DNA from 2 places in the Phreatobacter stygius genome. Region 2 is predicted to be linked to the other one. Evidence: predicted binding sites of a transcription regulator. Region 2 holds the regulator's gene; the other holds the start of a gene.
The links. The regulator PhoB, encoded in region 2, activates phosphate uptake and scavenging genes when phosphate is short. The targets are predictions, from matches to a motif close to TGTCATNNANCTGTCAT.
Positions count from the first base shown of each region.

Region 1: a site for PhoB is predicted at 2,390-2,406, ahead of E8M01_RS28145 (acetoacetate decarboxylase). Genes of this name have one in related genera too.

Region 1 is NZ_CP039690.1:5,970,533-5,975,309, forward strand. Features, by position in the region: gene E8M01_RS28135 (succinylglutamate desuccinylase/aspartoacylase family protein) at 1-458, opposite strand, end outside; gene E8M01_RS28140 (GGDEF domain-containing protein) at 607-2,142, opposite strand; gene E8M01_RS28145 (acetoacetate decarboxylase) at 2,491-3,228, shown strand; gene E8M01_RS28150 (acetoacetate decarboxylase) at 3,286-4,053, shown strand; gene E8M01_RS28155 (SDR family oxidoreductase) at 4,165-4,777, shown strand, end outside.
Region 2 is NZ_CP039690.1:1,186,095-1,190,871, reverse strand. Features, by position in the region: gene E8M01_RS05540 (ATP-binding protein) at 1-1,244, shown strand, start outside; gene phoU (phosphate signaling complex protein PhoU) at 1,411-2,118, shown strand; gene phoB (phosphate regulon transcriptional regulator PhoB) at 2,137-2,838, shown strand; gene E8M01_RS05525 (flavin-containing monooxygenase) at 2,869-4,146, opposite strand; gene E8M01_RS05520 (NAD-dependent epimerase/dehydratase family protein) at 4,143-4,777, opposite strand, start outside.

The sequences.
Region 1 (4,777 bases), 2.6 Mb from region 2:
TGCCGGAAGGCTTCGAGTTCGCCCCGGTTGTTCTCCGGCCCGAAGAACGTGAAGGGGACGCCGGGGCTCTTGAATGAATGGATGTCGAGCAGCACGTCGTGCTGGCGCAGGAGTGAACAGAGGCGATTGCCGATCCGGTCCTCATAGTCGGCGGGATAGGGTTTCTCGCGCAGGTCGCGGTTGAGATTGCGGTCGCCTTCCCGGGTGTTCTGGAGATAGGCCTTCGGATTGGCCACCGGCACGAAGGTGACGTCGCCGCGCCGGATCAAGAGTTCGCCCGAGCGGCATGCGGCGATGGCGCGGCGAATGGCGTTCGGACCACAGATCTCGTTGCCATGCACGGCTCCCAGCACGATCAGCGCCGGACCGGCGCCGAGGCCAGAAAACCGGATGCTCTCGATCGGGCCGTGCAGGGCGGCATCCCGACGCGTCTCGTCCAATCCAAGGTTTTCGCTCAAGGCACTGTCCTTTCCGGAATCGGGGGCGAATAGCGAATAGCCAGTGGCGAATGGGGCATGCAGCGAAATGCCGCCGGCACAAATCGCTTGCGGCAGGGGGACGTTCACTGCGGTTTTCGCATCATCCCCATTCACTACTCGCCATTCGCTACGAAGCCTGGTGGGGGCCTTGCTGCCGCCGGAGTGCCGGCCGGGCGGACCGGCGCTCGACGATTTCGGTGCGGTTGCGGCCGAGCTCCTTGGCCCGGTAGAGCGCGCGATCGGCCAGCGCGATGAGTTCGTCGGGCTGCCATTCCGGCTTGGGCGTGAGGCAGGCGACACCAACGCTCAGCCGCTGCGCCGACCTGATCTCGCCGGGCTCGGTCTGCGCCAGGCAGGCGCGCACCAGCTCGGCCACCCGCACCGCGCCCTCGGCCTCGGTTCCCGGCAGCAGGATCGAGAATTCGTCGCCGCCGTAGCGCGCCCCGTGATCGCCCGGGCGCCGGATGCTGCCCTTGATCGCCGAACCCAGCGCCTGGAGCAGCTTGTCGCCCGCCTGATGGCCGTAGGCATCGTTATAGGTCTTGAAATGGTCGATATCGAGCATGAGCAATGCGAGCGGCTCCTGGGCGCGCGCCGCGCGCCCCCATTCCCGATCGAGCGTCTCGTTGAAATGGCGCCGGTTGGACAGGCCGGTCAGTTCGTCGGTCCGGGCGCGTAGCTCGAGTTCGGCCTCGGTGTCGGTGCGCCGCTTCAGTTCGCGCGCCAGATACACCGCCAGCGTGACGGTGACGGCGCAGAGCCCGGCGACCAGCAGGCTGACGATCGAGGCGTAGCGGCGCCACGACGCATAGATGTCGGCGAGGGATTGCCCGACCACGACGACCAGCGGCAATTCGCCGATCTGGCCATAGACCATGAGCCGGTCGATGCCGTCGGGGACGATCTTCACTTCATAACGGCCGGCTCTTTTCTGAGCAAAATGCCTGAACAGTTCCGTGGACCGGAGATTCCAGCTGAGCAGGTGTTCCTGGAAGGGCCACCGCATGAGCATGGTGCCGTCGGCGCGGGCCAGGGTGATGAGCCCGTCGGTGCCCAGAAACGTGTCCTTGAACAGGTTCTGGAAATATTCCAGGCGCAGGGCGCCGATCACCACACCGGCGAACGATCCGTCCGGATGGGAGAGGCGTCGGCTGACCCCGGCGCTGAGTTGCCCGGTGATCGGATCCTCATAGGGGCGGCTGATATAGATCCCGGCTGAGGCACTGCCCTTGTGGAACTGGAAGTAATCGCGATCGCTGAGGTTGACCGAAAGCGGATAGAGCGTCCGCGAATCCAGGTGCACTTCGCCGGTTTCATCGATGACCATGATGCCGCCGAGATGGCGCGCGGTCGTCGACCGGTCGAACAGAAGGACCTGGCGGAGTTCGGGGCTGACCTGATCGATATAGGGCCGCTTCAGGCCCTCGACGACGCCGGCGATCGACAGAGCGACGCTCTCGACGTTGTGAATGGTGTCGGTCTCGATCGCGGCAACCAGGCCGGTGGCGGTCTGAGCGGCACGCTCCAGGGCTGCGTGGCGCGCTTCGATCAGGACATGGGCGCAGACTGCGCAGAAGCAGCCGGCAATCAGGACGATCGGCGCGACCCAGCGCAAGGCGGGTCCCCGGTTCGCCCAGTTTGCCATCCAGCGGCTGCGAAGCATGTCCTGCAGTGTCCCTTGCCGAGCCGAGAATAATGCCAGAATTCGCTCTACCGAAGATTAATCCAGAGGGCTTGATGCAAGTCGAGCTGGCATTTCGCCTCGCGGCTCGCGCCGGCAGGGCGCGTTGCGCCGGTCGCGGGCCGAGGGTCACGCGGCGCGCGCGCTTGCCGGGCGGCAACCGGCGGCTGCCGGGGCCGGCCGAGCGGCACCAGCCGGACGACATGAGGGGACGAGAAACACCGGCCCGTGACATCCGCCTGTCGCGCCCCGTGTCATAGATCAGCGCGGTCGCGCTCGTCCGGCAGGGTGGGGTGCGTTCACCCTTTTTTTAAGGTGCGAGGTGAGCCCATGAAAGCCCAGGACGTCAGAGCATCCGCATTCGCCATGCCCTTGCACCGCCCGTCTTTTCCGCCGGGGCCCTATTGCTTCGTCGACCGCGAATATCTGACCATCAGCTATCGGACCGATCGCGCGCTGATCGAGCGCGTCGTGCCGAAACCGCTCGAGGTGATCGACGCCGCCGTCCGTATCGAATTCGTGCGCATGCCCGACTCGACCGGCTTCGGCGCCTATAGCGGCGCCGCCCAGGTCATCCCGGTGAAGTTCGGCCAGGAGACCGGCAGCTATACCCGCTTCATGTTCCTCGACACCCATCCGCCGATCTCGGGCGGACGCGAACTCTGGGGCTTTCCGCAAAAGCTCGCCGGGCCGAAGCTGGCGGTCGAGCACGACACGCTGGTCGGCACGCTGGATTTCGGCCGCGTCAGGGTCGCCACCGGCACCATGGGCTACAAGCACCGGCGCGCCGACGCCGAGGCGACGCTTGCCGGCTTCCTCGAGCCGACCTTCCTTTTGAAGATCATCCCGCATGTCGATGGCAGCCCGCGCATTTGCGAGCTGGTCCGGGTCACCAAGAGCGACGTTACCGTGAAGGGCGCCTGGACCGGGCCGTCGGCGCTCAGGCTGCATCCGCACGCCCTGGCGCCGCTCGCCGACCTGCCGATGGCGGGCGAGGTCACCGGCCTGCACATGATCGCCGACTACACGCTCGATCTCGGCACGGTGGTTCACGACTACCTCGCCTGAACCGCCGCCCACCGTTCACGTTTTGCGCGCCGACGCCCCGCTCCGAGGACCGTTTCGATGGAACCCGCCGATATCCGCAAGAACGCCTTCGCCATGCCGCTGGAAAACCCGTCCTTTCCGCCTGGCCCCTATCGTTTCGTCAATCGCGAATTCCTGATCATCACCTATCGGACCAGCCGCGAGGCGCTGGAACGGGTGGTTCCCGAGCCGCTCGAGATCGTCGAGCCGATCGTCAAATACGAGTTCATCCGCATGCCCGATTCGACCGGCTTCGGTGACTACACCGAATCCGGCCAGGTCATTCCGGTCAGGCTGCCGGACGGGCAGGGCGGCTACCAGAGCGGCGGTTTCGTCCATTCGATGTTCCTCGACGACGACCCGCCGATCGCCGGCGGGCGCGAACTCTGGGGCTTTCCCAAGAAGCTCGCCGCGCCGAGCCTGAAGGTCGAAGGCGACACGCTGGTCGGCACGCTCGATTTCGGGCCGGCGCGGATCGCCACCGGCACGATGGGTTACAAGCACCGGCGCATCCCGGACGAGACCGCGCTGCACGCGCTTCAGGAGCCGGGCTTCCTGCTCAAGATCGTTCCCCATGTCGACGGCCGCCCGCGCGTCTGCGAACTGGTGCGCTACTACCTGCGCGATCTCGACCTCAAGGGCGCCTGGACCGGGCCGGCGGCGCTGGAACTCAGCCCGCACGCCCTGGCGCCGGTCGCCGACCTGCCGGTGCTGGAGATCCTGTCCGGCGTGCATCTGATCGCCGACCTCACCCTCGACCTCGGCGAGGTCGTGCACGATTACCTGGACAACGATTACCTGGGCTGATCGGGTTCGGCGGGAGGCCGGCGGCTGCCGCCGCGGCGGCCCGTCAACGGGATGGCGCCGGGCAGGGCACGGGATGTAGCCTGGTCGGCGCTTGCATCCCTGGAGACCGCCATGCCCCATCCGACCCCTGTCGTGATCGTCACCGGCGCCACCGGCAATGTCGGACGTGCGCTCCTGCCCGTGCTCGCCGATCGCGGCATGACCGTCGTCGCGGTGGCTCGCGGCGGCGCGGCGCTCACCGAAGCCCTGGCGAATTTGCCCGCCGCCGCATCGCATCTGGCGATCCCCGACGCCGACCTGCTCGATCCCGCGGCTTGCCGGAAGGTCGTCTCCGACACGCTCGCCCGCTTCGGGCGCATCGACGGCCTTGCCCATACGGTCGGCGGTTTCGCCGCCGCCCCGGCCGCCGATGGCGGCACCGACCTGTGGGACCAGATGTTCCGGCTCAACACGCTGACCACGCTCAACATCGTCCAGGCGGCGCTGCCGCCGATGCGCGCGGCGCAACGCGGCAGCCTGGTCGCCATTGCCGCCGGAGCCGGCTTGAAGGCCCCATCGGGGCTGGCGGCCTATGCCGCGTCGAAAAGCGCTGTCCTGCGGCTGGTCGAGAGTTTCGCCGCCGAGTTGAAGTCCGAGGGCGTCAGGGTCAACGCCGTCCTGCCCGGCACGATCGACACTCCGCAGAATCGCGCGGCCATGCCGAAAGCCAATCCGTCGGCCTGGG
Region 2 (4,777 bases):
GGCCTTATGCCATCGGAGCGGTCGCGGTGATGACCGCCGCGGCGCTGATCGTGCGCCGGCGCAGCGTGGCGCCGCTTCCGCCGGATCCGGAACAACTGGCGCGCCGCGCCGCCCGGCTGACCGACCTGACCATCGAAGGGCTGATCGCGGCCCTGCCGGCGCCGGCCATGCTGATCGATCCGAAGCTCATCGTTCGCAGCCACAATGCCCGGGCGACCGATCTGGTCCCCGGCCTGAAACGCGGCGAACCGCTGACGCTGGCGCTGCGCACGCCCGAGGTGGTCGAGGCGGTGCGCCGGGCGCTCGCCACCAATGCCAGCCAGGAGATCGACTATACCGAGCGGGTGCCGGTCAACCGGTGGTTCCGGGTCGAGGCCGCCCCGGTCGCGCTGACGGTGAGGGCACGTGAGGAAGCCAGCCCCGATTTCGTGCTGGTCTCGCTGCGCGACCTGACCGAAGAGCGCCGGCTGGAGCGTCTGCGCGCCGATTTCGTCGCCAATGCGAGCCATGAGCTCAGGACGCCGCTCGCCTCCGTCGTGGGTTTCGTCGAGACCATCCAGGGGCCGGCGAAAAACGATCCGGCGGCGCGCGAGCGGTTCCTGGCGATCATGCTGGCCCAGGCCAATCGCATGGCACGGCTGATCGACGACCTCCTGTCGCTGTCGCGGGTCGAATTGAACGAACATGTCCGGCCGGTGGCGCTGATCGACCTGGTGCCGCTGCTCGGCCAGGTGCGCGACAGCCTCGGCCCTTATGCCCAAACGCTCGGCGTCAGCGTCGGCGTGGAGGCGGCCGAACCTTCGCTGGTGGTCTCGGGCGACCAGGACGAGCTGTTCCGGCTGTTTGAGAACCTGGTCCAGAACGCCATCAAATATGGCGCCGAGGGCAAGACGGTGGAGATCACGCTGAAGCGCGAGCCGCGCGGCAAGCGGCGCGACGAGGCGGTGGTCGCGGTGCGCGACCACGGGCCGGGCATCCCGGCCGAACATCTGCCGCGCCTGACCGAACGCTTCTATCGCGTCGATGTGGCGTCGAGCCGCGAGAAGGGCGGCACCGGCCTTGGCCTGGCGCTGGTCAAACATATCGTCAAGCGCCATCGTGGCCGCCTGGCGATCGAAAGCGAGGGACGCGACGGCGCGACCTTCACGGTTCGCCTGGAGACCGCCGCCGCGGCGGCGGCCGAACAAGGCGAGGCGCCGGTCGCCGAAATGCCGGCCCGCCGCGTGCCGCCCGCGGCGGAATAGCCGAGTCGGCCATCGGGTGCTTGCCGGCGGTCTTGTCGCATCTCATCTAAGCAATTGAAGCATTGTGTGATTCATCGTCATTGATGTGTCACGTCCCAAGCATAGAACCGTCGTCATATCAGGGTAGGGAAAAGCCCCCTTTGCCAGCCCCACCCAGGAGACCTGCATGACCGAGCACATCGTCAGCGCATTCGAGAACGAGCTGAAGGGCTTGGCGCAGCGCGTCGCCGAAATGGGCGGACTCACCGAGAAACAGATCGTTGGCGCCATCGATGCGCTGATCCGCGGCGATGTCGCGCTTGCCTCGACGGTGCGCGCCGCCGATCCGACCATCGACGCCATGCAGCGCGAGATCGAGGAGGTCGGCATCCTGGTGATCGCCAGGCGCCAGCCGATGGCGATCGACCTGCGCGAGATTGTCGGCGCCCTGCGCATCGCCGCCGACCTGGAGCGCATTGCCGATCTCGCCAAGAACATCGCCAAGCGGGTCATCGCCATCAACGGCTCGTTGCCGTTGCCCAAGGTGACCGGTGGTTTCGACGCCATGGCCCGGCTCGCGCTCGAGCGGATCAAGGAAGTGCTCGACGCGTTTTCGCAGCGCGACGTCGCGGCCGCCCTGGAAGTGTGGAAATCCGACGGCGATATCGATGCCCTCTACAATTCGTTGTTCCGCGAGCTCTTGACCTACATGCTCGAGGACCCGCGCAATATTGGCGCCTGCACGCATCTCCTGTTCTGCGCCAAGAACCTTGAGCGCATCGGTGACCACGCCACCAATATCGCCGAGACGATCTACTACGTGGTCAATGGCACGACGCTCGCCGAAGAGCGGCCGAAGCTCGACACCACGACGATCGTCGCGGCCGGAACTTAACCTGCGAAGGATTTTCTCATGATCGCACGCATCATGGTGGTCGAGGACGAAGAGCCGATCACCGTTCTCCTCCGCTACAATCTCGAAGCCGAAGGCTACCGCGTCGAAACGGTGATGCGCGGCGACGAGGCCGAGGTGCGTCTGCGCGAGGCGGTCCCCGATCTGATGCTGCTCGACTGGATGCTGCCGGGGCTGTCGGGCATCGAGCTCTGCCGGCGCATCCGGCTGCGCGCCGAGACCGAGCGCCTGCCGGTGATCATGCTCACCGCACGCGGCGAGGAAGGCGAGCGCGTGCGCGGGCTTGCCACCGGCGCCGACGACTATGTGGTGAAGCCGTTCTCGGTGCCCGAGCTTCTGGCGCGGATCCGGGCGCTGCTCCGCCGGGCCAAGCCCGAGCATCTGTCGAGCCTGCTGAAGTCAGGTGATATCGAACTCGACCGCGAGACGCGCCGGGTACACCGCTCGGGCCGCGAGATCACGCTGGGCCCGACCGAGTTCCGCCTGCTGGAATTCCTCATGCAGTCGCCGGGGCGCGTCTATACCCGTGAGCAATTGCTCGACGGCGTCTGGGGCCGCGACGTTTATATCGACGAGCGCACTGTCGACGTCCATATCGGACGCCTGCGCAAGGCGGTGAAGCGTGGCCGCGAGGCCGACCCGATTCGCACCGTGCGCGGCTCCGGTTATGCGTTCAACGAGCGTTTCGCCGGCGCGGCCTGAGGCCGGCCGCCGTCGGGCGGCCGAAAGAGGTCAGCTCAACCGCTCGATCCCCTTGCCGAGCACGCGCTTGTAATCGACAAAATCGATGAAGATGCCATGGGGGCCGGCATCCCGAGGGCGGGGCGCGGCGCAATGGCGCTTGATCTCCCGGCGGAAGGACTGGGCCTTGTCGGGTGCGTCCTTGCGGGCCGCCAGATAGGCCGCGACGATCTTCGCCTGCAGGTCGCGCCCGGGCCAGCCGATGCCCGCGCCTTCGATCATGCCGACGACGAACAGGTTGTTATCGGTGGGCGGGAAGATGTTCAGGTGCAGGTGCGGCGCCGGCGCCTTCCAGTTCAGTTCGCGTATCAGCCCGGCCTCGTCCAGGAACGGGAAGGTGATCCGATAGCCGGTGGCCAGCAGCACGAGATCGACCTCGTCGGTCTGGCCGTCGGTGAAGATGACACGGTTGCCGTCGAGCTCCTCGATCGGCGGCCGGACGGCGATGTCGCCCTGGCCGAGGTGCTGCAGCACCAGCGAATTGACCACCGGGGTGCGATCGTAAAGCCGGTGCGCCGGGCGCGGCAGCCCGAAATCTTCCGGTGAGCCGACAACAAACCGCAGCACCGCCTCGTGCAGGATCGAGCGAAGCCGGCGCGGCAGCACAAGTTTCGCCTTGTGATTGGCCTCGTCCGCCGGCTTGCCGCGGAGGAATTTCGGGGCGAAATGATTGCCGCTGCGCACCGACCACAAGACTTTCGAGGCGCGATGAACGGCATCGACCGCGATGTCGCAGCCGGTATTGCCCATGCCGACGATCAGCACGCGCTTGCCGCTGAAGATCGCGGCGTTCTTGTAGGTCTTGGAATGCATCAGCTCGCCGGAAAAGCTGCCGGGGATCTGCGGCAGTTCGGGATCGGTGAGATGACCATTGGCAATGACCACGCCCTGGTAGTCGAGGCTCGTGCCGTCGTCGAAGCTCGCCCGCCAGCCATCCTCCTGCCGGGTCAGCCGGGTCACCGCCCGGTTGAAACGGATCGACGGGTAGAGGCCGAAATGGCGGGTGAAATTCTTGAGATAATCGAGAACCTGAGCGTGATGTGGATAGGCCGGCCAGTCTTCCGGCATCGGATAGTCGGCAAAGGCCGTGGTGGTTTTCGACGAGATCAGGTGGGTCGAGGCATAGACCCCGCTCGATGGCGCGCCATAGAGCCACTGGCCGCCGATATCGGCATGCCGCTCGACCACCTCGAAGGGCAGGCCGGCCGCCTTGAACACCCGGGCGGTGGCAAGCCCGGCCGGTCCCGCGCCGATGACGAGGAAGGTCATGATGCCGGCCTCGCACGCCAATAGCGGTCAAAGGCCTCCGCCGCCGACAGGGCCGGCACATAACCGAAGCCGGTCTTCAGGCGGTCATTGGCCAGCACCGGCCGGTATTGCAGGAAATTCACCTGGGCCGGGCCGAGTGGGGTCAGTTTCAGCCGGTTGGCGAACCACAGGACGCCACGCAGCAGGGCTGGCGGCAGCGGCAGATAGGGCTTGCCGATGCGCCCGGCAATCTCGGCGAGCGACAGCGTGCCGTCGCCGGCGAGATTGTAGATGCCGGGCAGGCTTGCCGGTGCGGCGGCGCGGGCCAGCGCCGCCACCACGTCGGTTTCGCTGACCAGGCTGAACGGCGCCGCGCTGCCGGCAAGGCCGATGACCACCGGCCGCTCGAAAATGGCGGTGATCTGGTTGCTGACGCCTGGCCCCAGCACGGTGCAGGGGCGGAACACCACCTGCTCCAGTGCCGGATGGGCCGCGCGCGCTTCGGCGAGCAGGTTTTCCACCAGCCTTTTGTGGCGCGAATAGGGGAAGTCCTCGTTGCCGCGTAGCGGATCGGTCTCGGTCAGCGGCTGGGCATTGTCGGCATGGTAGCCATAGGCAGCGCCGCTGGATGTGACCACCAGGCGCGTCACGC